DNA from 2 places in the Sphingomonas sp. CD22 genome. Region 2 is predicted to be linked to the other one. Evidence: riboswitches for the same ligand, from Rfam matches in the RefSeq annotation. Region 2 holds a riboswitch; the other holds the start of a gene.
What was found. A riboswitch is a leader RNA that binds a small molecule or an ion and turns the genes downstream of it on or off. The one in region 2 is predicted to bind glycine.

Region 1 (12,075 bases), on a different contig from region 2:
CGCCCCTCGCCTGAAGGACCCAGACATGCGCATCTTCGTCACCGGCGGGGCCGGCTTCATCGGCTCGGCGCTCGTCCGCCATCTGATCGAGAACACCACCCACGAGGTGCTCAACTTCGACAAGCTGACCTATGCCGGCACGCTGTCGACGGTCGAGCGGGTCGCCGCCTCGAACCGCTACCGCTTCGTTCAGGGCGATATCTGCGATGCGGAGGCGGTGCGCGCCGCGATCGCCGAGTTCAAGCCCGAGATCGTCACCCATCTCGCGGCCGAGAGCCACGTCGACCGCTCGATCGACGGCCCCGGCGCCTTCGTCCAGACCAATGTCGTCGGCACCTATACGATGCTCGCCGAGGCGCGCGCCTATTGGGCGGGGCTCGACGACGACGCCCGTGCGGCATTCCGTTTCCACCATATCTCGACCGACGAGGTCTACGGTTCGCTCGGCGACACCGGCCTGTTCACCGAGGACACGCCCTACGATCCGCGGTCACCCTATTCGGCGTCGAAGGCGGGGTCGGACCATCTCGTCCAGGCCTGGGGTCATACCTATGGCCTGCCGGTGCTGATCACCAATTGCTCGAACAATTACGGCCCCTATCATTTCCCCGAGAAGCTGATCCCGCTGATGATCGCCAAGGCGCTCGCCGGCGAGCCGCTGCCGGTCTACGGCAAGGGCGATCAGGTGCGCGACTGGCTCTATGTCGAGGATCACGTCCGCGCGTTGCAGGCGGCGTTCGAGCGGGGCAGCGTCGGGCGCACCTACAATGTCGGCGGCCATAACGAGAAGCAGAACATCGAGGTGGTGCACACGCTCTGTGCGATCCTCGACCGGCTGCGGCCGCGTGCCGACGGTCGCTCCTATGCCGAGCAGATCACCTCGGTCGCCGACCGCCCCGGTCACGACAAACGCTATGCGATCGACGCGAGCCGGATCAACGACGAGCTCGGCTGGCGCCCGCAGGAGACGTTCGAGACCGGCATCGAAAAGACGATCCTTTGGTATCTCGACAACGAGGCGTGGTGGCGACCGCTGGTCGCCGCCAAGGCGTCCGAACGTCGCGGCATCGCGGCCTGACATGTCGATCGCTCGACCTGTAGACATGTCGGCGCGGCGATGACCCGCGACATTCTCGTCACCGGCGGCAACGGCCAGCTCGGTCGCGAACTCGCGCGTACCGTGTGGCCGAAGGGCTGGCGCGCGGTCACGCTCGGCCGCGACGCGCTCGACCTCGGCGATCCCGCCGCCATCGGCGCAATGATCGCCGACGGGCATGAGGGGCGGCCATGGGCGGCGGTGATCAACGCCGCGGCCTATACCGCGGTCGACAAGGCGGAAAGCGACGTCGTCGCCGCCTGGACGGTCAACGCGCTGGCACCGGCTGCGCTCGGCGCGGCATGCGCCGCGGTGGCCATCCCGCTCGTTCAGGTCTCGACCGATTATGTCTTCGCCGGCGACAAACAGGGCGCCTGGCAGGTCGATGACCCCGTCGGTCCGCTCGGCGTCTATGGCGCATCGAAGCTGGGCGGCGAGCTCGCCGTCCGCACGTCGGGCGCACGCGCGGCGATCGTGCGCACCGCCTGGGTGGTTTCGGCGCAGGGCGCGAATTTCGTCAAGACGATGCTGCGCCTCGCAGCCGATCGCGACCAGTTGCGCGTCGTCGCCGACCAACACGGCAGTCCGACCGGGGCGGCCGATCTTGCCGCGGCGCTGGCGACGATCGCGGTGCGGCTCGCCGACGATACCACCGCACCGACCGGCACCTTCCATTTCAGCAATGCCGGCGAGACGAGCTGGGCGGATTTCGCACGCGAGATCTTCCGGCAGAGCGCGGCACGTGGCGGTCCGTCGGCCTCGGTCGAGGGCATACCGACCAGCGACTATCCCACCCCGGCGCGGCGCCCGGCCAATTCGCTGCTCAGCCACGACGCCATCCATACCGCCTACGGCATCGAACCGCGTTCCTGGGACGCAGCGCTTGCCGACATCCTCGACGAACTGATCGGAGCACCGCAATGAAGGGCATCATCCTCGCCGGGGGTTCGGGCACCCGGCTCCACCCAGCGACGCTGGCGGTCAACAAGCAGCTGCTGCCGGTCTACGACAAGCCGATGATCTATTACCCGCTGTCGGTGCTGATGCTCGCCGGCATCCGCGACGTGCTGATCATCTCGAGCCCCGAATATATCGACAATTACCGGCGCCTGTTCGACGACGGTTCGCCGTTCGGGCTGCGCATCGCCTATGCCGAGCAGCCGCGGCCAGAGGGGCTGGCGCAGGCGTTCACGATCGGCGCGGACTTCATCGGCGACGATCCGGTAGCGCTGGTGCTCGGCGACAACATCTTCTTCGGCGCCGGCCTGCCCGACCTGCTCGCCAACGCGATCGCGCGGCCGAGCGGCGCGACGGTCTTCTCCTACCATGTCGAGGATCCCGAACGCTACGGCGTGGTCGAATTCGGCGAAGGCGGCCGCGCGATCAGCATCGAGGAAAAGCCCGCGCAGCCCAAGTCGAACCATGCGGTGACCGGCCTGTATTTCTACGACAATCGCGTCGTCCAATATGCCCGCGATCTCAAGCCGAGCCCGCGCGGCGAGCTCGAGATCACCGACATCAACCGCCTCTACATGGAGGCGAATGACCTCTACGTCGAACAGATGGGCCGCGGCTATGCCTGGCTCGACACCGGCACGCACGACAGTCTGCTCGAGGCGGGCGAGTTCGTGCGTACGCTGCAGCACCGACAGGGTATCCAGATCGCGTGTCTGGAAGAAATCGCCTACGAGCAGGGGTTTATATCGGCTGACGAGGCTCGCACGCGCGGCGAGATGTTCAAGAAGACGGCATACGGACGCGCGATCCTGAAAGCCGTTGGTTGATAGAATACCCGACATGTCTACGTGAAGACATGTCGGGTATATCAATCCCCGATCGGACTCTCCCCGTGCTTCCTGAGCACGTCGTTGAACGCCTCGGCCATCAGCGCCTGCAGGCTGCGGCCCTGACGACGCGCCAGGGTGTGCATCGCGAACGACATCTCGGGGCTGAAGAAGCCGGCGATCTGCTTGCGGCCCTGGCGGCTCGCCGGCCCCTGCCCTGCCGCGCCGGCAGACGGCGTGGGTGCCACGACGGGTGCCGGCGCGGCGACGGCAGCGGGCGGTGCGCCGACGGTGCGCAAATTGGCGAAACTCGGCTTGCGGCTCATGCAGGTACCTTCTTGCGGGTCTTGGTCTTGGCTGAGGGCATGCCGACCTGTCGACATGTCCACGCGTAGAGCTGTCGAATATCCTCGGCGGCCTTGCCGTCGGGCTCATATTCCATGACGGTGCGCCCCTCCCCGCTCGCGTGGCGATAGGCGGCGCGGTCGGGGATCTGCACCGGGCAGGGCGGCGTGCCGAAGCCTTCGACCAGCTCGCCCGCTTCCTGGTAGACGCGCGGCGCGTTGGGGGCGCCGGCGGTGAAGACGACATAGGCCGGCTTGCGCAGCAGCTGGACCAGCTTGGCGGTGGTCTGGATCGCCGACAGGTCGAAGGCGCTCGGCCGGCACGGGATCAGCACGAGATCGGCGACCTCGACCGCGGCGCGGGCGGCGCTGTCGGCATGGGGCGGCGTGTCGATGACGATCAGCTCGGCCCCCTGCCCGCGCGCCGCCTCGACCTTGGCGGTGAGCCGTGGCGGCGGGCTGTCGATCACCTCGGGCGGCGCCTCCTGCCGCCAGGCCGCCCATTGGCTGGCGGTCGCCTGCGGATCGGTATCGATGATGAGCGCGACGCGGCCGGCATCCTGCGCGGCTGCGGCGAGGTGGAGCGCGAGCGTCGTCTTGCCCGCGCCGCCCTTCTGACTGATGATCGCGATGGTCGCCATGTCGTCCTCCCTACATGTCTACATGCCGACGTGGCAAGTCCTCGACGTATAGACATATAGACGCGTCGAGCCCCCTGCCCTGCCGAAAAGGTGACGGGAGCGATGAGCCGCATGGCGTCGATCCTTCGGACCTCCGACGGTTCGACGCGCGATACCGCAGGTGAGGATCACCACCGCAAACCGCTTGCTCCTCTTAGGGAGCATGTGACGGCGTAGCCGGCACTCCCGTCTTTTCGTGTGGTTTTTCGGTTGTTTGGGCTCTTCGCTCGTCCTTCGTTGCCGTCAGGCGATTGCGTTGGCCGGCTAGGCCAACTCCAAAACAACCTATTTAATAAGAATTCATTCGGGGTTGCGAATTGTTTTGAGACTCGCAGACAATGGCGATGTCGCGGTCGATCGCGGCACCGAGCGACGCCAGCACCTTGCCGAGCATCCCGCCGACGCTCGCCGCAGCCCGTTCCCGGCACGACAGGCTCGCCAGCATCGCCGCATGCGCCTGCGCCTCGACGGCGCGATGCTGTTCCTGATCGACCGGCAGCGGCGCCGGGCGCATCCAGCGCGGCAGATAGGCGAGCACCCGCGCCGGCAGCAGCGGCCGATAGGCGTTGGAGGTCTGCCGATAGCGCGGCCCCTCCCCGTCCACCCGCTTGAACCGGCGCTGGCGAACGAGGAAGCCGCAGCGTTCGAGCGCGTGCAGCGCGCGGGCGACGGTGGCGCGCCCGAGCGCGGTCGCCTCGGCGAGCCAATCGTAGCTGGGGTAGACGCGGCCCTGGTTGAGCCTGGCGAGCGTGCACAATTCCTCGAACACGCGCACCGCGGCCGCGGTCAGCCCGGCGATGCTGCGCTCGGTGGCGTTCAGCGTGCGGGTGCCGGCGCGTTCCTCGCGGCGCAGCCGACGGCCGGCGTCGAGCGTACGGCGGCAGGCGCGCAGCAGCCGGTCGGTCTCGCCGGGCGCCGGCGTCGCGAAGAACAATTCCTCGAACGTCCCCGCCTCGATACTGTCGCGCAGCACCGGCGCACCGGTGCGATGGCCCGGGCGATGGCCCGTGCGATGGGGTGCGCGGGTGCGTGCCGAGGCGCGTGATCGATCGCGCAGCCCGCCCTCCGCACGCGCGAGCACGCGTGCGCTGGCCTCCCCGAGGGTAAACGCCGTCATCTTCCATCCCCTTGCGGGGCCGGGACCGAGGACAAAAAAGACCGTGGCGCGAAACGCGCATCCTTGAACCGGAATGGGTTCGGAGCTATTCGGGAGACGTGAGCTGTTGAAAAGTCACTGATCGACGTTTGGCGACGCCGGTCTCTCGCATAATCCTTGGGATGCCCGGCCTTCGTGCCGGGCTTTCCTTTATGTGGTCACGGCCACTCCATGAACATCGCCGCGGTCGACATGACCGCGCGTCATTCTTGTTGCAGCAATGATCCAACAGCGGAAGCGCTTACGATTCGTGCTTTCGAGTATTTAACCCGAAAAAAGTTCGTGCTTTCGAGTAGAATAGACGTTTCTATTCGTGCTTTTGAGTAACAATGGCGCGCCGCCATTCGTGCTTTCGAGTAGGAATGCACCGCATTCATTCGTGCTTTCGAGTAACAATTCGCAACCCTGGCGCGAATCACCCGGCCGGATTGGTTCCCTCGGCGGCAGCCGATTCGACGATCGTGCGATGCTCGCTCAGCACCGCCTGCCCCGGCTGCGGCCGCGGCGTGATCACCACCCGGTTCTGCGGCGCCTTGCGGCCGCGACGCGGGGCGGCACCCTCCTCCTCGGCGGCCTCGCTCTCGACCAGTTCGAGATGATAATCGGGGATGCCGTCGGTCGCGACGATCTGCTTCAGCGCCGCCTTGAAGTTCGACAGCGGGTTCTGATAGCCGATCTGGAGGCGGAAGGTGGCGAGATCGAGGTCGAGCCCGCCTTCCTCGCAGGTCGAGCGCGCCACTTCGTAGATGCGCCGCTCGATCGGTCCCAATTGGAAATAGGCGGCGGCATAATCGAGCACGTGGCGATCGAGCAGGATCGCGCGGAACAGCCAGTCGCACAGCCGCACCTTGACCGCCTTCAGCCGGCGCTCGCCGCTCTTCGTCTTGGAATAATGGAGTTTTGCTTCGGACAGCCACGAGAAGAAGCCCTCCTCCCCCTCCCCGCCCGCTTCGATGTTGGTCTTGATCTGCGTACCCTGCAGCCGCTCCAGCGCCTCCGACAGCCGGCCGTAGGAGCGCGCGCTATGGTTGGAGCCGGTGACCGAGAACAGATCGTGCGCGGTGAAGATGAAATCCTGCTCGACATGCTCGCCCGCCTCGAGCTTCGCCGCCATCAGGCTGGCGATATAGAGCACGATCTCCTTGTCGTAGATCGTCGCGACGCCGCTCGCCGAGGGGCGCACCTCGATCGACACGGTGGCGTGATCATAGGTCAGCGGCTTCATCCAGGCGTTCTTGGAAAGCGCGAAGAAGGGAAAGGCCATCAGCGACCGCTCGCCGCGGATCTCGCCGTGCAGCGGGCTGTCGAGCGTGAACAGGTCGCGGTGCGGCACGGTGCCGGCGCTGGTGGACGGGCGGGTCGGGGCAGGGGAACGGGCCATGATCATTTCCTACTCGAAAGCACGAACTTTTGGCACCCCACACGGGATTCCCGAGGGAAAATGGGCGTGGACGCGGTTCCATTCGTGCTTTCGAGTAGGAAATGAGGGGTGATCGGCGCGTCGCGCCGGCCCCTGGCGGTTTCCGGCAGGAGAGCGCGTCGCCCATGCGATGCGCGATACGACGCGTCGGATTGTCGACATGTCTATGCCTCGACCCGGCGGTGCCAAGTCCCTCGTATCCCTGCGCTGCCCGACGCGATGGCGTCGATCTGTCGACATGTCGATGGCTCGACAAGAAGGAACGAGCGGGTGCCGCACCCTTGACCGGGGGCCGGGCGATGATACCGTCCGCGCCGTCGATCAGGGAGAGACCGGGCTGGCCCCGGCGCCGAAGGAGCAACCGCCCCGGAAACTCTCAGGCAGAAGGACCGATCGACGACGACATCTGGAGAGTGGCGCCACCCGGTGCCCGCCGACGGGATAATGATCTCAGGCGCAAGGGACAGATGGGGCATGCAGGCCGGCAGCACCGGCGGAAGGACCGCATGCACACCGATCCCGTCACCGCGCCGCTCGACCGCAACCTCGATCGCCCGATCAGCGTCGCCGAATTGTTCACGATCGGCATCGGCCCGTCGAGCTCGCATACCGTCGGCCCGATGCGCGCCGCCTTCGACTTCGGGCAGCGCGCGCTGGGGCAGGGGGCTCCGGTCGGCGTCACCTGCGACCTCTACGGCAGCCTCGCGCTCACCGGGCGCGGCCATGCCACCGACACCGCGACGATCCTCGGCCTCGCCGGCTGGGAGCCCGAACGGCTCGATCCCGATGCGGCGCCGGCGATCCTCGCCGACATCGCGGCGCGCCGGCGGCTGGCGCTCGCCGGTCGCCACACCATCGCCTTCGCGCCCGACGACATCGTCTTCCATCCGCGCGACTTCCTGCCCGAACATCCCAACGGCATGACCTTCACCGCCAGCTATGCCGATGGCGCGACCTATGCGGAGACCTATTTCTCGATCGGGGGCGGCGCGATCCTGCGCAAGGGCGAGCGGCTCGCCGCGGGCAATGTCGCGGTGCGCCATCCGTTCGGCTCCGGCGCCGATCTGCTCGTGCTCGGCGATGCCACCGGCCTGTCGATCGCCGAGCTCGTCCGCGCCAACGAGGAGGCGTGGCGCAGCCCTGCGGAGACCGACGCGTTCCTCGACGCGGTCCGCGCCGCGATGAGCGCCTGCATCGACCGCGGCATCGCGCAGGAGGGCATATTGCCCGGCGGCCTCAAGGTGCGGCGCCGCGCCCGCGCGATCCAGCAGGGCCTCACCGGCGACACCCCCGGCCGCAACCCCGCCGAGGTGTTCGAATGGGTCAGCCTGTGGGCGCTCGCGGTCAACGAGGAGAATGCCGCGGGCGGCCGGGTGGTCACCGCGCCGACCAACGGTGCGGCCGGCGTGCTGCCCGCGGTGCTGCGCTTCTACGAGACGCTGATCGAGGGCGCCGACGACGAGGGCGCACGCCGCTTCCTGCTCACCGCCGCGGCGATCGGCATGCTCTACAAGAAGCGCGCGTCGATCTCGGCCGCCGAAATGGGCTGCCAGGGGGAGGTGGGGGTCGCGTGTTCGATGGCGGCGGGCGCGCTCGCCGCGGTGCTCGGCGGCAGCAACCGCCAGATCGAGAATGCCGCCGAGATCGGCATGGAGCACAACCTCGGCCTCACCTGCGACCCGATCGGCGGGCTGGTGCAGATCCCGTGCATCGAGCGCAACACGATGGGTGCGGTGAAGGCGATCAACGCCGCCTATCTCGCGCTGCGCGGCGACGGCAGCCACGTCGTCAGCCTCGACGCGGTGATCGAGACGATGCGCCAGACCGGCGAGGACATGCGCTCGAAATACAAGGAGACGAGCCTCGGCGGCCTCGCCGTCAACGTGGTGGAATGTTGACGTGTCGGGGTGTTGAGGTGTCGACAGATCGGCATTGATCGAACTGACGACGGCTTGCCCCACCGCACCGACCTCGGTTGAACCGTCGGATTGTCGACACGTCGTCACATCGACCTGTCGGCAAGGGCTGCGCAGTCACATCGCTCCGCGTGGAACGCCCATCCGATCAGGACCGGAAGATGACAGGCCGACACGTCGACATCTCGACACGTCGGCCTGTCGGACATCTTACTTGGCCAGCAGCCCCTCGGCGAAGCTGCGGACGCTCGGACCGATGTCGGCGCGGGCGAGGGCGAGGGCGAGATTGGCCTGGATATAGCCCGCCTTGTCGCCACAATCGTAGCGCTCGCCGTCGAAGGTGAAGCCGTGGAACGGCTGCTGTCCGATCAGCTGCGCCATCGCGTCGGTGAGCTGGATCTCGCCGCCCGCACCCTTTTCCTGGCTCTCGAGGATGCGCATCACCTCGGGCTGGAGGATGTAGCGGCCGGGGATCATCAGATTGGACGGCGCGCTGCCCTGCTTGGGCTTTTCGACCAGCGCCTTCACCTCGGTGAGGCGGCCGTCGATCGCGCCGGGCGAGATGATGCCGTATTTGTCGGTCTCGCTGTCGGCGACTTCGAGCGCGCCGACGATATTACCGCCGACCTGGTTATAGGCCTCGACCATCTGCGCGATGAAGCCGGGCTTGCCGACCATCAGCTCGTCGGGGAGCAGCACCGCGAACGGCTCGTCGCCGACGATCTCGCGCGCGCACCACACCGCATGGCCGAGGCCGAGCGGCTCCTGCTGGCGGACGTAGACCGGCGAGCCGGGCTTCTGGCGGATGCCCTCGATGACGCTGAGCGACTTGCCACGCGCGCGCATCGTGTCCTCGAGCTCGTAGGAGATGTCGAAATGATCCTCGAGCGCGCCCTTGCCGCGGCCGGTGACGAAGATGATCTGCTCGATCCCCGCCTCGAGCGCTTCCTCGACCGCATATTGGATCAGCGGCTTGTCGACGACGGTCAGCATCTCCTTGGGCATCGCCTTGGTCGCGGGGAGGAACCGCGTGCCGAGGCCGGCCACCGGAAACACCGCTTTGCGTACGCGCTTGATCGTCATGACTGGTCCCATCGATTGCTGTGGAGGCGGTCGAGACCACCCGTCGCCGGGGGGTCTAGAATGTTATGAAGACAGAGGAAATACAGTCATCCGCGCATTCGTGCCGGATCGGTCGCGACCCGGCGCGGACGGGGTGTCGGCTCAGCGCAGCCGGCCCGCGGCATCGTGCGCGAGCAGGCCGCGGACCTCTTCGGCATAGGCCGGGCGGCGCAGCCATTGATGGCGGATATGGTCGAAGGTGCGGCGGAACGCCCCGGGCGTCGGCGTCCGGAAGGGCAAAGTGAGCAGCGCCAGCACGCGCCAGGCGAGCCCCCAGCGGCCAACCCTTTGCCCCGCAGCGGTCACGCCGGAGGAGGCGACGAGGCTCGGCCAGGGCATCGTGAAATGGCCCAGCGCCGCGTCGATATCCGATTCATAGCCGCGGTTGATGAAGCCGTTGGCCTCCTTCAGCGCGCCGACCGGGCGGGTGTGGCGGATCGGGATGGCGTCGACGATCGCGAAGCGCCGGTCCTCGGGCGGCAGCGCGCTGCCCCAGACGAGGTCGATGCCGCTTTCCCAGCCGTAATCGAACAACGGCGCGACCTCGCGCAGCGCGCGCGCCGCGAAGAAGGGCGCCATCATCTCGATGTAATTGACCTCCCGATACGCGAACGACGGATTGCGCGCGGTGCCGGCGTAGGTGAAATAGCTGTCCCAGGTCAGGCTCGGCTGGAAGATCGTGAACCCCTCCGCGGCGCCGAGCGCGAACAGCCGGCTGAGACTGTCGGCATCGGTGTCGATGTCGTCGTCGATCAGCGCGACATAGTCATATTGGGCGATGAAATCGTGATTGTCCGACAGCGTCGCACGCCAGCCCTGGACTTTCGTGCCGGGAATGAAGCGGTGGAACGTGCCCGCCGCGTCGAGCGGGCGGCTGTTGGGATCGAAGGAGGCGACGAGCAGATCGAAGTCGCGCTTTGCTGCGGGCGCGAGCCACCGTTCGTGCAGGCTTTTCGGTCCCGCCCGCGTGATGACCAGATTTTTCGAATTTGCCGGGCCAAGCATCAATGGGCAGTCCTGGAGTACATGATGCTCCCGTGTCTCCGCAGGGCGTACGTCGCGGCAATTCCGCCGGGGTCGGGCGCTTTATCGGCGTCGGGTAGCGCATTTCATCGTATCAATCCAGCATCCTGACGCATGACGATCGTGCCACGCAAGCATTCCGATGGGACAATGGCCGCATTGCCACACTGCACGGCGAATTGTGTTGTACGGTTGCTGAACAGTCCGCCTCGCCGGCGCGCCGCCATCGCCGCGCATCGTCTTGGCGGCGCGGCGATCACACCGCGGCCCGCATTTCCAACCGTCGGATATGCTCCAGCAACTCGGGCTCGCTCCACAGCCGCCGTTCGAGATAGGATTTGGCGATCTGCTTGACTTTGTAGGCGGCGCGCCGACGCAGATCTAGCGCATCGCAATATTCGCCGATCTCGGGGAACTCCCGCGCGATGGCGAGATAGGGCTTGTGCCACGACCGTCCCCACGGTGCATAGGCGCCCTGCCACGGGCGTGGATTGGACATGAAATGGACGATCGCCGGGGGGGCGATGGTGTCGATGCCGTACCCGAGCACGAACCCCGGGAAATTCCACCGGATCGAGGCATAATCGCGGCGGCCTTCGGTGACCCGGTTGATGACCGTCTGATCCTCGAAATGCAACGCGCTGGTCGCCGTGCCGATCTGCGCCAGCGCCTCGCGCGAGATATCCGCCCAGCTCGCCCGGCTGACCCGGAAGACGCCGCTGTTGACGTAATTCTCGCCGAATTCGGTGATCTCGTCCTCGAAATCGCCGCGCAGCCGGGCGATGCCGCTGAGATAGATCATCGGATCGCGCACCGCGCACAGCCCGCCCGGCTGCGGCTGGAAGTCGAGCAGCGGGGTCAGGTCGCCGACCACCTGCGTATCGCCGTCGAGGTAGAGGATCTCCGCATAATCGGCCGGCAGCAGCTGGTCGAGGAACAGCCGCGCGTTCATGATGTGCAGACCGCCGAGGAAGGCCGGATCCTCCCAGCGATACACGACCCCCTTGGCCGCGCAGACATGCTCGATGCGGCGGCTTTCCTCACCCGGCTCGCGGGTCAGATCGTAGACGATCACGTCCCAATGCGCCGGCGAGAACTGCCGTGCCTGTATTGCGCTGACCAGCGATTGGAACAGATACCCCTGGTTCGCTATGTAGCAAATGCACGATCGCGGCGGGGAAGAATTGACAGTCACGTAAATTCCTTTGCGGCCACTCTGTGTGACGGACGACCGACCGCCGTCAATATGTTCGTGAAACCGATGTCCGTGCCGCGTCGCTGATGACATTTTTCACAGTCACTCAAGACGCTAGCCTCCTCCCTCAACGCAACCGGCATAACGGATGTCGGGACCCGCCGTAAGGGAGGGAACGGAACGACGTGGCTCATCGAGCCATCGTATCGGCGTATTATTTTCCGCTGCCGGCGGGGGATAGCGGATAGCCCCGCGCTTCTGTGCCAAAACCGGACGCGGGGCGCGACGGGTAGCGTCAGGGCGCGGACTGGCTTAAAGAAAGTCTAACCGTTGCGTTAA
Region 2 (12,075 bases):
CCGGCAATATCCACAGATGTTCGAGCGTGAGCGGCCGCACCCGCCCCATCCGCTTCCAGCGGATCGCCATCACCACCGCGACGACGACGAGCGGCACCACATAGCTGATCCACCCGCCCGGTTGCTGTCCCTGCATGCGTCCGTGTCCCCACCCGTTACGGCAGGGAAACTAGAGACGCCGGGGTCATTACGGAAGGGGCATACGCACTCCAGCTTCCGTCACCCCGGCTCTGGGCCGGGGCGACGGGGAGCCGCGACTTACTCCGCCGCTTGCGCCAGCGGCTGTTCCTTCCACACCAGCACCGGCTTGCGCGCCGCCTGCGTCTCGTCGAGCCGCGCCCGCGGCGCGAAATGCGGCGCGGTCTTGAGACTGGCGTCGCCGGCCTTGGCCCGCTCGGCCACGCTGCGCAGCGCACCGATGAACTGGTCGAGCGCCGCCTTCGATTCGGTCTCGGTCGGTTCGACCAGCATCGCGCCGTGGACCACGAGCGGGAAATAGACCGTCATCGGGTGGAAGCCCTCGTCGATCAGCCCCTTGGCGACGTCGAGCGTCGAGAAGCCCTCGGCGAGATTGGCGTCGGAGAAGATCGCCTCGTGCATGCACGGCCCCGCCTTGGCGAAGGGCGCATCGAGCGCCCCTTCCAGCGAACGCAGCACGTAATTGGCGTTGAGCACCGCATCCTCGGCGACCTGCTTGAGGCCGTCGGCACCGTGGCTGAGGATATAGGTCAGCGCGCGGGTGAACATCCCCATCTGGCCGTGGAAGGCGACCATCCGGCCGAAGCTGCCGGCATGATGTTCGCCCGCGGTCTCTTCCTCGACCAGTGCGAAGCCGTCGGCGGTCTTCTCGACGAACGGCAGCGGCGCGAACGGAGTCAGCGCCTCGGAGAACACCACCGGCCCCGAGCCCGGCCCGCCGCCGCCGTGCGGGGTCGAGAAGGTCTTGTGCAGGTTGATGTGCATCGCATCGACGCCGAGGTCGCCCGGCCGCACCCGGCCGACGATCGCGTTGAAATTGGCACCGTCGCAATAGACGTAGCCGCCCGCGGCATGGACCGCGTCCGAGATCGTGCGGAGATCGCGCTCGAACAGGCCGCAGGTGTTGGGGTTGGTGATCATCACGCCCGCGACGTCCGGCCCGAGCCGCGCGATCAGCGCGGCGGTGTCGACGCGGCCGTCGGCGGTGGCGGGAATGTCCTCGACCGCGAAGCCTGCGAAGGCGGCGGTGGCGGGGTTGGTGCCGTGCGCCGATTCGGGGACGAGCACGACCTTGCGATGCCCCTCGCCGCGCGCCTCGAGCGCCGCCTTGATCGCGAGCATGCCGCACAATTCGCCATGCGCGCCCGCCTTGGGGCTCATCGCGACGCTGGTCATGCCGGTCAGCGTCACCAGCCAGTGCGCGAGCTGGTGGATCACCTCCAGCGCGCCCTGCACGGTATCGACCGGCTGCAACGGATGCACGTCGGCGAACCCGGGAAGGCGCGCCATCTTCTCGTTGAGCCGCGGATTGTGCTTCATCGTGCACGAACCGAGCGGGAACAGGCCAAGATCGATCGCGTAATTCTGACGCGACAGGCGGGTGTAATGGCGCACCGCCTCGGGCTCGGCGAGACCCGGCAGGCCGATCGGTGCCTTGCGGCTGAGATTGCCCAGCCGCGAACCGGCAACGTCGCCCTCGGCGAAATCGACGCCGGTGGTCTGCGTATCGCCGATCTCGAAGATCAGCGCCTCTTCCAGCATCAGCGCCTTGTTGCCGGTGAAGGTGGGTGCGGCGCCATTGCCGCCGCCGGCGGTCATCTCGGGGCGCCAGCCGCTCTGATTGATGCTCATGCCAGAACCTCCTCGAGTGCGGCGGCAAGGGTTTCGACGTCCTCCGCGGTCGTCGTTTCGGTGACCGCGACGATCAGCCCGTTGGCGAGGCCCGCCTCGTCCGGATAGAGCCGGCCGAGCGACACGCCCGCCAGGATGCCGCGATCGGCGAGCGTGCGCACCACGGGACGCGCCTCGACCGGCAGCTTGAGCGTGAATTCGTTGAAGAAGGTCTCGGTGACCAGTTCGACGCCCGGCACCTGCGACAGGCGATCCGCGGCGCGGCAGGCCGCGGCGTGGTTGATCCCCGCCAGCCGGCGCAGCCCCGCCTCGCCCAGCAGGGTCATGTGGACCGAGAAGGCGAGCGCGCACAGGCCCGAATTGGTGCAGATGTTGCTCGTCGCCTTTTCGCGGCGGATATGCTGTTCGCGCGTCGACAGCGTCAGCACGAAGCCGCGCCGCCCCTCCGCATCCACCGTCTCGCCGCAGAAGCGGCCGGGCATCTGGCGGATGTACTTCTCCTTGCAGCCCATCAGGCCGACGTACGGACCGCCGAACTGCAGGCCGACGCCGAGCGACTGGCCCTCGCCGACGACGATATCGGCGTCCATCTCCCCCGGCGAGGTGATCGCGCCCAGCGCTACCGGCTCGGTGACGACCGCGATCAGCAGCGCCTTGTTGGCGTGGCAGGCGTCGGCGAGCGGCGTCAGGTCGGCGATCCGGCCGAGGATATCGGGATATTGCACGACGACGCACGACGTATCGCCGTCGATCGCCGCGATCAGCGCGTCGAGATCGGTCTCGGCGGTCAGCGCCGGCGCGGAGGTTTCGAGATGATCGCCGGTATATTTCGCCATCGTCTTGGCGACGCTGACATAATGCGGGTGGAGCCCGCCCGACAGGATCGCCTTGCCCTTGCGGGTGATGCGCCGCGCCATGCCGATCGCTTCCCAGCAGGCGGTCGAGCCGTCGTACATCGAGGCATTGGCGACGTCGGTGCCGAGCAGGCGCGCGACCTGCGTCTGGAACTCGAACAGCATCTGCAGCGTGCCCTGCGCGATCTCGGGCTGGTACGGCGTATAGGCGGTGAGGAACTCGCCACGCTGGATCAGATGATCGACGCTCGCCGGCACGTGATGGCGATAGGCGCCCGCACCGAGGAAGAACGGCACCTCGCCGGCAACCGTGTTCTTGCGGGCGAGCGCGGTCATGTGCCGCTCGACGGCAAGTTCCGACGCGTGATTGGGCAGGCCGTGGATCGGGCCGGACAGGCGAGCGGCCTCGGGCACGTCGACGAACAGATCGTCGATCGAGCTCGCACCGATGACCGAGAGCATCGCATCACGGTCGGGCTGGGTAAGCGGCAGGTAGCGCATTCTCTACTCCTCCCCTCCCTTTGAGGGAGGGGCCGGGGGTGGGTGGCGGCCTGGTGGTACGGTGAGGCTCGTCGGCTCGGCAGCCGTAACGCGAGCACGCCACCCACCCCCAGCCCCTCCCTCACGGGCGGCCATCAAAGTAATACTTTGATGGGACCCTTCAGGGAGGGGAGCAGTCTCAAAGCTTGGCGACGAAGTCCGCGTAGGCGGCTTCGTCCATCAGCGTCTCCAGCTCGGCCGGATCGCTGAGCGTGATCTTGAAGAACCAGCCCGCCGCTTCCGGATCCGAATTGACCAGGCTGGGGTCGTCGGCGAGCGCGGCATTGCCCTCGCTCACCGTCCCCGACACCGGCGTATAGACGTCCGACGCGGCCTTGACCGATTCCACCACCGCGGCCTCGTCGCCCTTGCCGAGCTGCTTGCCCGCTTCGGGAACGTCGACGAACACGATATCGCCGAGCTGGCCCTGCGCGTAATCGGAGATGCCGACGGTGCCGGTGTCGCCATCGACATCGACCCACTCATGGTCTTCGGTGAAATAACGGCTCATCACTTGCCTCCTGCGCGGACATAGCGGTGGGGAACGAACGGCATCGGTGCGACCGTCGCCTCGTGGATCTTGCCGCGCTGGACGAGGCGCAGCGGCGTGCCCGCCTCGGCGAGCGCGGCGGGAACATAGGCCATCGCGATCGGCGCACCGACGCTCGGCGCGAAGCCGCCGCTGGTGACGCGGCCGATCACCGCGCCGTCGGCATCGACGACGCTGGCGCCCTCGCGCACCGGCTGGCGACCTTCGACCGACAGGCCGACGCGCTTGACCGCGGGGCCGTCGGTGCGCTCGGCGAGGATGCGCGCGGCGCCGGCGAAATCGGCGGCCTCGCGACGGCGCTTCGACAAAGCGAAACCGAGATCGGCCATCACCGGCGTCGTCTCGGGATCGAGATCGTGGCCGTACAGCGGCAGCCCGGCTTCGAGCCGCAGCGAATCGCGCGCGCCGAGACCGATCGGCTTGACCTCGGGCTCGGCGCAGATCGCATCGGCGAACTCGGCGGCGGCCTCGGCGGGGATCGAAATCTCGACGCCGTCCTCGCCGGTATAGCCCGAACGGCTGATCCACAGCGCATGGCCGTTCCACTCGAACGCACCCGCGGTCATGAACACGAGCTGCTCGACGCCGGGGATCAGCCGCGACACGGCGGCGACCGCCTTGGGCCCCTGCACCGCGAGCAACGCCTGATCTTCCATCAGGTTGAGCGTCACATCCTCGGGCAGGACGTCGAGCAGATAGGCGAGATCGTCATATTTGGTCGCGCCGTTGACGACGACATACTGGCTCGCCGCGCCGAAGGGATGCGCGCCTTCGGCGGGCAGCGTCGTGACCATCAGATCGTCGAGAATGCCGCCCTCGTCGTTGAGCAGCAGCGAATAGCGGATCCTGGTGGCGGCGAGGCCGGCGATATCGCCCGGCAGCACCGCTTCGAGCGCCCTGGCGACACCGGCGGCGTCGATCCCGTCGCCGGTCAGGCCGACCTGCCCCATATGGCTGACGTCGAACAGTCCGGCGGAGTCGCGCGTCCACAGATGCTCGGCCATGATGCCCTCATATTGGACGGGCATCTCGTAACCGGCGAACGGCACCATGCGGCCGCCGCGGGCGCGGTGCCAGCCGTCGAGCGGCAGCAGCTGGATGGCGGGCTCGTCGCCTTCGAGGTCGTCGAGCGGGTCTGGCAAAGTCTCGGAAAGCGAATCGCTCATCAACCGTCTCCAAAAAGGCACGGGACCAAAGACGGCGCAGCGCCGCATTCGATCCGTCATACCCCCTCTGTCACGGTGACCTGAGAGCTTTGACCCGGCGCGCGGCGGCGGCGGGCTTACCCCTTCGGTGGCTCCTCAAAGGAACGCTTTCCAGAGTGTCGATGAGGCAGCGCGCGGTCCGTTGTGCCTGAGAGATTCCGGGGTGGTTGCTCCTTCGGCGGCCTCCTTGTGCAGAGGCTCTCTCCCGCGCCCGCCCATGCCGGTCGCCCGGCATCGACGCCTCGTGCTGTGGCGGGGGGCGGGGGCTTAGTCAATGCGGAAAGCGGGCCGCGGTACCGCTCCCCTCCCCGCAAGGCAGGGCCATCGCCTATGACCGATCGGGGTGCTGCGATCCCCCGTCATGCCGGACTCGATCCGGCATCCCGCTTCGTCCGCCGTCCCGAAGAAGCGGGACCCCGGCGCAAGGCCGGGGTGACGAAAGGATAGGTGAGGCAGCCGACCAGATCATCGGCCATCGGCGATCGCCCCTCCCTCGAACGCGAGGGAGGAGTATCAGCGTTGCGCGTTATACTTCAGCTGGTCGTCGGTGAGCTGGAAGCCGACCAGCGCCTCGAAGGTCGCGCGCAGCACCGCGGAGCGCACCTCGGGCCGTGCCAGCGGATCGGTCGCGGCATCCTCGTCGCCCGCCTTGCGCTTGCGGGTGAGCTGGTTGCGCACCTCGTCGGGCAAGGTCGCCGCCGCACGTGCGATCTGCGTCGAGGCGGTGCCCCGCGCCTGCGCCCGCGCCTGGCCGGCGTCGAAATGCACCGCGATCTGCCCCTTGCGCTTGGCGGTCACCGCCGAGCCGCCGCGGACGATCGCGATATAATACGGCAGCACCACGTCGCGTGGGCCCTCGGTCCGCGTCCGCCGCGCGAGCACGTCGAAGCTGACGGTGGTGGCGATCTGGTCGCCGGCGTCGTTGCAGGCGCCGCGCACGTTGGTCATGCTGGCGACGACGTCGATCGCGCTCGCGTCCTTGCTGGTCGCCGGATCGAACAGGGTGATGTCGCCGGTGCCGGCGGCGACGCCGACCGTCGGGCAGGCGGAGCGCACGGCGGAGATGCCGCCTTCGACGATCTCGCCCTTGCTGGCGCAGCCCGAGAGGATCAGCGCGAGGGCGGACAGGCCTAAAGCCGGGGTTTTCACGAGGACGCGTACCTTTGTCGAACGGACGGTGATGCGCCGCCGGAGGACCCGGACGATGCGCGGCGCACCATAGGAACCGGCTTTGGCGCGCGCAAGCAATCGCGTACTTCCGCGCGGTGAGGCATTCGCGTACTTCCGTGCGCGGGGCCAATCGCGTAGAACGCTCCGCATGGCCTCCCAATTCCCCGCGGACGGCGGCAAGCCCGTCCTCGAACTGCTGATCGCCGCACCGCGCGGCTTCTGCGCCGGCGTCGACCGCGCGATCCGCATCGTCGAACTCGCGATCGAGAAGCACGGCGCGCCCGTCTACGTTCGCCACGAGATCGTCCACAACAAGTTCGTCGTCGACACGCTGAAGGCACAGGGCGCGGTGTTCGTCGAGGAACTCGATCAGGTGCCCGACGGCGCACCGGTCGTCTTCTCCGCGCACGGCGTGCCCAAATCGGTCCCCGCCGACGCGCAGAACCGCGGCCTCGACTATCTCGACGCGACCTGCCCTTTGGTGTCGAAGGTCCATCGTCAGGCCGAACGGCTCGTCGCCGCCGGTCGCCACATCGTCTTCATCGGCCACGCCGGCCATCCCGAGGTCGTCGGCACCTTCGGCCAGGTGCCAGCCGGCGCGATGTCGCTGATCGAGACCGCCGCCGATGCCGAGATCTTCGCGCCGGTCGATCCCGACAATCTCGCCTTCCTCACCCAGACGACGCTGTCGGTCGACGACACCGCCGCGGTGGTCGCGGTGTTGCAGCGCCGCTTCCCCAACATGCTGCCGCCGCGCGGCGAGGACATCTGCTACGCCACCTCCAACCGGCAGGCGGCGGTCAAGGCGATCGCCGCGGCCTGCGACGCGATGCTGGTGATCGGCGCCCCCAATTCGTCCAACTCGGTGCGGCTGGTCGAGGTCGCGGAGCGCGAGGGCGTGCCCGCGCGGCTGATCCAGCGCGCCGGCGAGCTCGACTGGACGTTCCTCGACGGCGTCGGCACGCTCGGCATCACCGCCGGAGCCTCGGCGCCCGAACTGCTGGTGCGGGAGCTGGTCGACCTGCTCTCCACCCGCTTCGCGATCACCGAGCGCGAGGAGGAGACGACGCGCGAGACGATCGCGTTCAAACTGCCGCGCGGCCTCGACGCCGCGGCATAGGCCGACCGTCCCCCGGCGCACGTCCGGGGGACGTGGAGACTGGGGGAGGGATCGATGGCCGTCTACACGCACGTCTCGGCAGAGGCGCTGTCCGCGTTCCTGCGCCGCTACGCCGATGTCGGCGAGCTCGTCTCCGCCAAGGGCATCGCCGAGGGCGTCGAGAACAGCAACTACCTCGTCGACACCACCACCGCGCGCTTCATCCTGACGCTCTACGAGAAGCGCGTCGACGCCGGCGACCTGCCCTTCTTCCTCGACCTGCTCGATCACCTCGCCGATCGCGGCCTGCCGGTGCCGCCGGCGATCCGCGACCGCGACGGCGTCGCGATCCAGACGCTGGAGGGCCGCCCCGCCTGCCTGATCCGCTTCCTCAACGGCGTCTCGGTGACCCGCCCGACGCCCGATCAGGCCGCCACCGCCGGCGCCGCGCTCGGCGCGCTGCACGCCGCGGTCGCCGATTTCGAGGGTGGCCGGCCCAACAGCCTCGGCGTCGCCGACTGGCGGCCGCTGCTGACGCGGTGCGGCAGCGATCTCGACGCGATCGCGCCGGGCCTGTTCGCCCGTGTCGACTGCGCGCTCGCCGCGGTGGAGGCGGACTGGCCGCACGATCTGCCGACCAGCGTCATCCATGCCGATCTGTTCCCCGACAACGTCCTGATGCTCGGCGCACGGGTGACGGGATTGATCGATTTCTACTTCGCTTGCCGTGACATACGCGCTTATGACGTCGCCGTGATGCACACCGCCTGGGCCTTCGATCCGCAGGGCGCGCCGCTCGCCGGCGTCGGCCCGGCGCTGCTCGCCGGCTATGCCGGGGCACGCGGCCTGTCCGCCGCCGAGCGCGCCGCGCTGCCGGTGCTGGCGCGCGGCGCGTGCATCCGCTTCCTGCTCACCCGCGCGTGGGACTGGCTCGACACGCCGGCGGATGCGCTGGTGACGCGCAAGGACCCGCTCGCCTATCTGCGCCGGCTCGACTGGTACGACGCCCATCCGGAGGCCTTTGCATGACCGACCCAGATTCCGCCCCCCCGCAGCTCGTCGAGATCGCCACCGACGGCGCCTGCAAGGGCAATCCCGGCCCCGGCGGCTGGGGCGCGCTGCTCCGCTTCGGCGGCCACGAGAAGGAATTGTCGGGCGGCGAGACGCTGACCACCAACAACCGGATGGAGCTGACCGCGGCGATCGAGGCGCTGCGCGTGCTCACCCGCCCGTGCCGGATCAAGCTCAGCACCGACAGCAAATACGTCATGGACGGCCTGACGCGCTGGATCCACGGTTGGCGCAAGAACGGCTGGCGCACCGCCGACAAGAAGCCGGTCAAGAACGCCGAACTCTGGCAGGCGTTGTTCGCCGAGACGCAGAAGCACGAGATCGAATGGATCTGGGTCAAGGGCCATGCCGGCAACGCCGACAACGAACGCGTCGACAAACTGGCGAGCGACGCGGCGGTCGCAGCGGCCCGCCCGCCAGCCTGACCCCAAATCCTCCCCCGCCAGGGGGAGGTGGCGCCGCGAAGCGGTGACGGAGGGGGAGGACAGGGCGGGAGCTTTGTTACGACGCTCCCACCCTATCCTCCCCCTCCACCACTCGGCTGACGCCGAGCGGTCCCCCTCCCCCTTGCGGGGGAGGATTTAGGCGAACCGCCCCGCGGCATAGCGCGCGACATCGACCCCTTCGAACCCCGAAGGCAGGCCCGTCCCCAGCAACAGGCTCGCCGCCACCGCGGCGCCGGCGGGCGCGGTCTGGATGCCGAAGCCGCCCTGCCCCGCGCACCAGAACAGCCCCGCCACCTTCGGATCGAAGCCGTACACCGGCAACCGGTCGGGCGCGAAGCTGCGCAGCCCCGCCCAGCGCCGCTCGACCGCCGCGACCCGCCAGTCGACCACGCCCTCGAACCGGTCGATCGCCAGCGCGACGTCGATCTCCTCGGGCGCGACGTCGTGCGGATCGACCGGCGTCTCGTCGTGCGGGCTCAGCCACAGCCGGCCCGCCTCCGGCTTGAAATAGAATCGCCCCGCGATGTCGGCGACGTGCGGCAGGTCGGCGGCCGCGGGCGGATCGGTGCGCAATTGCACCATCGTCCGCCGATAGGGCTGGATGCCGAGCGGCGCCGCCCCCAGCCGTACGGCGATCCGGTCGGCCCATGCGCCCGCCGCATTGACCAGCAAGCCCGCGCGATACGTCCCCGCCGGGGTCGCGATCGTCCAGACGCCGGCGGTGCGGTGCGCCTCGTCCAGCCCGGCGCGTGTCGCGATCGCCCCGCCGGCGCGGCGGAATGCGGCGAGATAGGCGGCATGCAGCGCCGCGACGTCGATATAGGCGCAGCTCGGTTCGTGCACGCCGAGCGTCCATTCGGGCCGCAGCCCCGGCACGAACGCGGCGGGATCGACGCGGTCGAGCACCACCGCGGTCCGCTCGAACGCGGCGAGGAAGGCGTCGACCCGCCCGGCATCCGCCGCCCGCCCGATGTGCAGCGACCCCAAAGGCGCCAGATAGCCGCCGCCGCGAAGCGCGGTTTCGGACGCGCTGGTCAGCGGCTGGATGCCCGGCCCGCCATAGGTCTCCGACCAGAAGGCCGCCGAGCGCCCGGTGCTGTGATACCCCGCCTGCTCCTCCGCCTCGATCAGCAGCACGCGGGCGTGCGGCGCGAGCGCGGCGGCGAGGCTGGCACCGGCGATCCCCGCGCCGACGATCGCGATGTCGTGGATCATCGCAGCCGGTCCAGAAAGGCGTCGATCGCATCGAACGCGCGCCGCCGCACCGCATCGTCCTCGCGCAGGATCTCATGCGCCGATTCGGCCCCGAAGCGCACCAGCTCGGCGCGCGGCAGCCGTGCCGCCAGCCGCACCGCGGCACGGGCATCGACCAGCCGGTCGGCATCGGCGATCAGCATCAGGATCGGCACGGCGAGCGTCGCCAGCCGCGGATCGGCCTGCAGGCGCGCGCCCGATGCGAACGCCTCCAGCACCCACGCCCAGCTCGGCGGCCCGAGCAGCAGCGACGGGTCGCGCGCATACCAGAAGGCTTCGTCGCCATAACGGTCGAGCGAATGGGTGAGCCGCTGCTGGCGATGGCCGGCGGAGGCCTTGCCCGGCCGCACCGTCCACGCCGGCCGGGCGGGATCGCCGATCCTGGTCATCGCCCGCGCGACCGCGCGGCCGGCGCGCGCGCCGAGCGGCGAGCGCACGCCGATCATCGGCGACACCAGCACCGCCGCATCGGGCACGACGCCGCCGTCCAGCATCGCGCGCAACGCCAGATGCCCGCCCATCGAATGGCCGAGCAGCACCGCCGGCCCCTCCCCCGCGCGCGTCCAGTCGCGCCAGAAGGCGGTGAGGTCGCCCACCCACGCGTCGAAACTGGCGGCGTGGCCGACGTGCGGATCGGCGGAGAGCCGCCCGGAGCCGCCCTGCCCGCGCCAGTCGAACGCGGTCACCGACCAGCGCTGCGCATGCAGGTGGCGGATCGTCTCCAGGAACTTCTCGACGATGTCGGCGCGCCCGCCCTGTACCAGCACCCGCCCGCGCGGCGCGGGATGCGGCCAGTCGAACCGGCGGTGGCGCCAGCCGTCGGGCGCCCGCCATTCCGTCAGGCGCGAATCGGCGGGCAGGTCGCGGCGCAGCTCGGCTTGATCGGTCATCGTTGCTTTGGTTACGTTTTCGCAAGCCATGCCGTCTACCTCTGCGTGCCATGGGGACGGACAGTCTATTGGTCGCGGCGCTTGCCGTCATGCTCGGCGCGCTGCTCGTCGCCGCGGGGATCGAGGATGCCCGCACGCGCGAGATCGCCAACGGCAAGAATGCGGCGATCGCGCTGCTCGCGCCTGTGTGGTGGTGGGCGATGGGGCTCGGCTGGGGCGACGTCGCGGTGCAATTGCTCGTCGCGGCGATCGTCTTCGCGGTGTTCGTCGGCGCCTTCGCCTGCGGCTGGATGGGCGGCGGCGACGTCAAGATGATCGCCGCGCTCGCCTTGTGGCTGCCGCTCGGCAGCCTGTTGCAGATGCTGATGGTGATGTCGGTGCTGGGCGGCGCGATCACCGTCGCGATGATGATCGAGCGGCGCTGGCAGCGCCGGATCGGCGCGGTCGAGGTGCCCTATGGCGTCGCGATCGCCGCGGCGGCGCTGCTCGCGCTCCCCGCCATTCTGCCAGCCCTTTGAAGACGAACCGGATTTTAACCAGTCCGCGGCCAAGATGGCCCAATCAACCACCGGTGCGCTGAAAGGCCCGTTGAGACCATGGATAGTCGCAAGATCGTTTTGCTGGTGGGCGCGTTGCTCGTCGCCGGCATCACGGCATTTTTCGCCCGCTCGCTGATCGCCGGCGCCTCCGCGCCGCAGGCGGTGGCGATGGGCGCCCCCGCCCCGGTCGCCGTCACCGGCCCGGACGTGCTGGTCGCGACCCGCGCGCTGCCGGTCGGCACCATCCTCGATGCCACCGCGCTGAAGTTCCAGCCCTGGCCGCAGCAGCTGATCGACAACGCTTATTACCTGAAGGCGGGCACCGACGTCGCCAAGCTGACCGGAACGGTGGTGCGCAACGCGATCACCGCCGGCCAGCCGATCACGCGCGGCGCCCTGGTTTCGCCGGGCGACCGCGGCTTCCTCGCCGCGGCGCTCGGACCGGGGATGCGCGCGGTCACCGTCAGCGTGTCGAGCCAGGCGGCGGTCGCCGGCTTCGTCTTCCCGGGCGACCGCATCGACCTCGTCCTGACGCAGACCGTCAACGGCGGCGGCGACGGCCAGCCGCTCAAGGTGTCCGAGACGATCATGCGCAACGTCCGCGTGCTCGCCACCGACCAGCGCACC

Region 1: another riboswitch for glycine. It lies ahead of SFC76_RS16425 (L-serine ammonia-lyase); the one in region 2 lies ahead of gcvT (glycine cleavage system aminomethyltransferase GcvT).

Annotation. Positions count from the first base shown of each region.
Region 1 is NZ_JAYDYX010000009.1:17,339-29,413, reverse strand. It holds gene rfbC (dTDP-4-dehydrorhamnose 3,5-epimerase) at 1-14, shown strand, start outside; gene rfbB (dTDP-glucose 4,6-dehydratase) at 26-1,078, shown strand; gene rfbD (dTDP-4-dehydrorhamnose reductase) at 1,118-2,020, shown strand; gene rfbA (glucose-1-phosphate thymidylyltransferase RfbA) at 2,017-2,880, shown strand; gene SFC76_RS16445 (ribbon-helix-helix domain-containing protein) at 2,922-3,206, opposite strand; gene parA (ParA family partition ATPase) at 3,203-3,865, opposite strand; gene SFC76_RS16435 (helix-turn-helix domain-containing protein) at 4,194-5,021, opposite strand; gene SFC76_RS16430 (replication initiator protein A) at 5,476-6,441, opposite strand; glycine riboswitch at 6,793-6,882, shown strand; gene SFC76_RS16425 (L-serine ammonia-lyase) at 6,987-8,378, shown strand; gene galU (UTP--glucose-1-phosphate uridylyltransferase GalU) at 8,607-9,479, opposite strand; gene SFC76_RS16415 (hypothetical protein) at 9,621-10,523, opposite strand; gene SFC76_RS16410 (glycosyltransferase family 8 protein) at 10,798-11,736, opposite strand.
Region 2 is NZ_JAYDYX010000001.1:270,672-282,746, reverse strand. It holds gene SFC76_RS01315 (CcdC protein domain-containing protein) at 1-136, opposite strand, end outside; gene gcvPB (aminomethyl-transferring glycine dehydrogenase subunit GcvPB) at 259-1,830, opposite strand; gene gcvPA (aminomethyl-transferring glycine dehydrogenase subunit GcvPA) at 1,827-3,185, opposite strand; gene gcvH (glycine cleavage system protein GcvH) at 3,364-3,735, opposite strand; gene gcvT (glycine cleavage system aminomethyltransferase GcvT) at 3,735-4,940, opposite strand; glycine riboswitch at 4,998-5,104, opposite strand; glycine riboswitch at 5,105-5,197, opposite strand; gene SFC76_RS01290 (hypothetical protein) at 5,493-6,128, opposite strand; gene ispH (4-hydroxy-3-methylbut-2-enyl diphosphate reductase) at 6,298-7,269, shown strand; gene thrB (homoserine kinase) at 7,324-8,277, shown strand; gene rnhA (ribonuclease HI) at 8,274-8,744, shown strand; gene SFC76_RS01270 (FAD-binding oxidoreductase) at 8,901-9,980, opposite strand; gene SFC76_RS01265 (alpha/beta hydrolase) at 9,977-10,909, opposite strand; gene SFC76_RS01260 (A24 family peptidase) at 10,960-11,427, shown strand; gene cpaB (Flp pilus assembly protein CpaB) at 11,506-12,075, shown strand, end outside.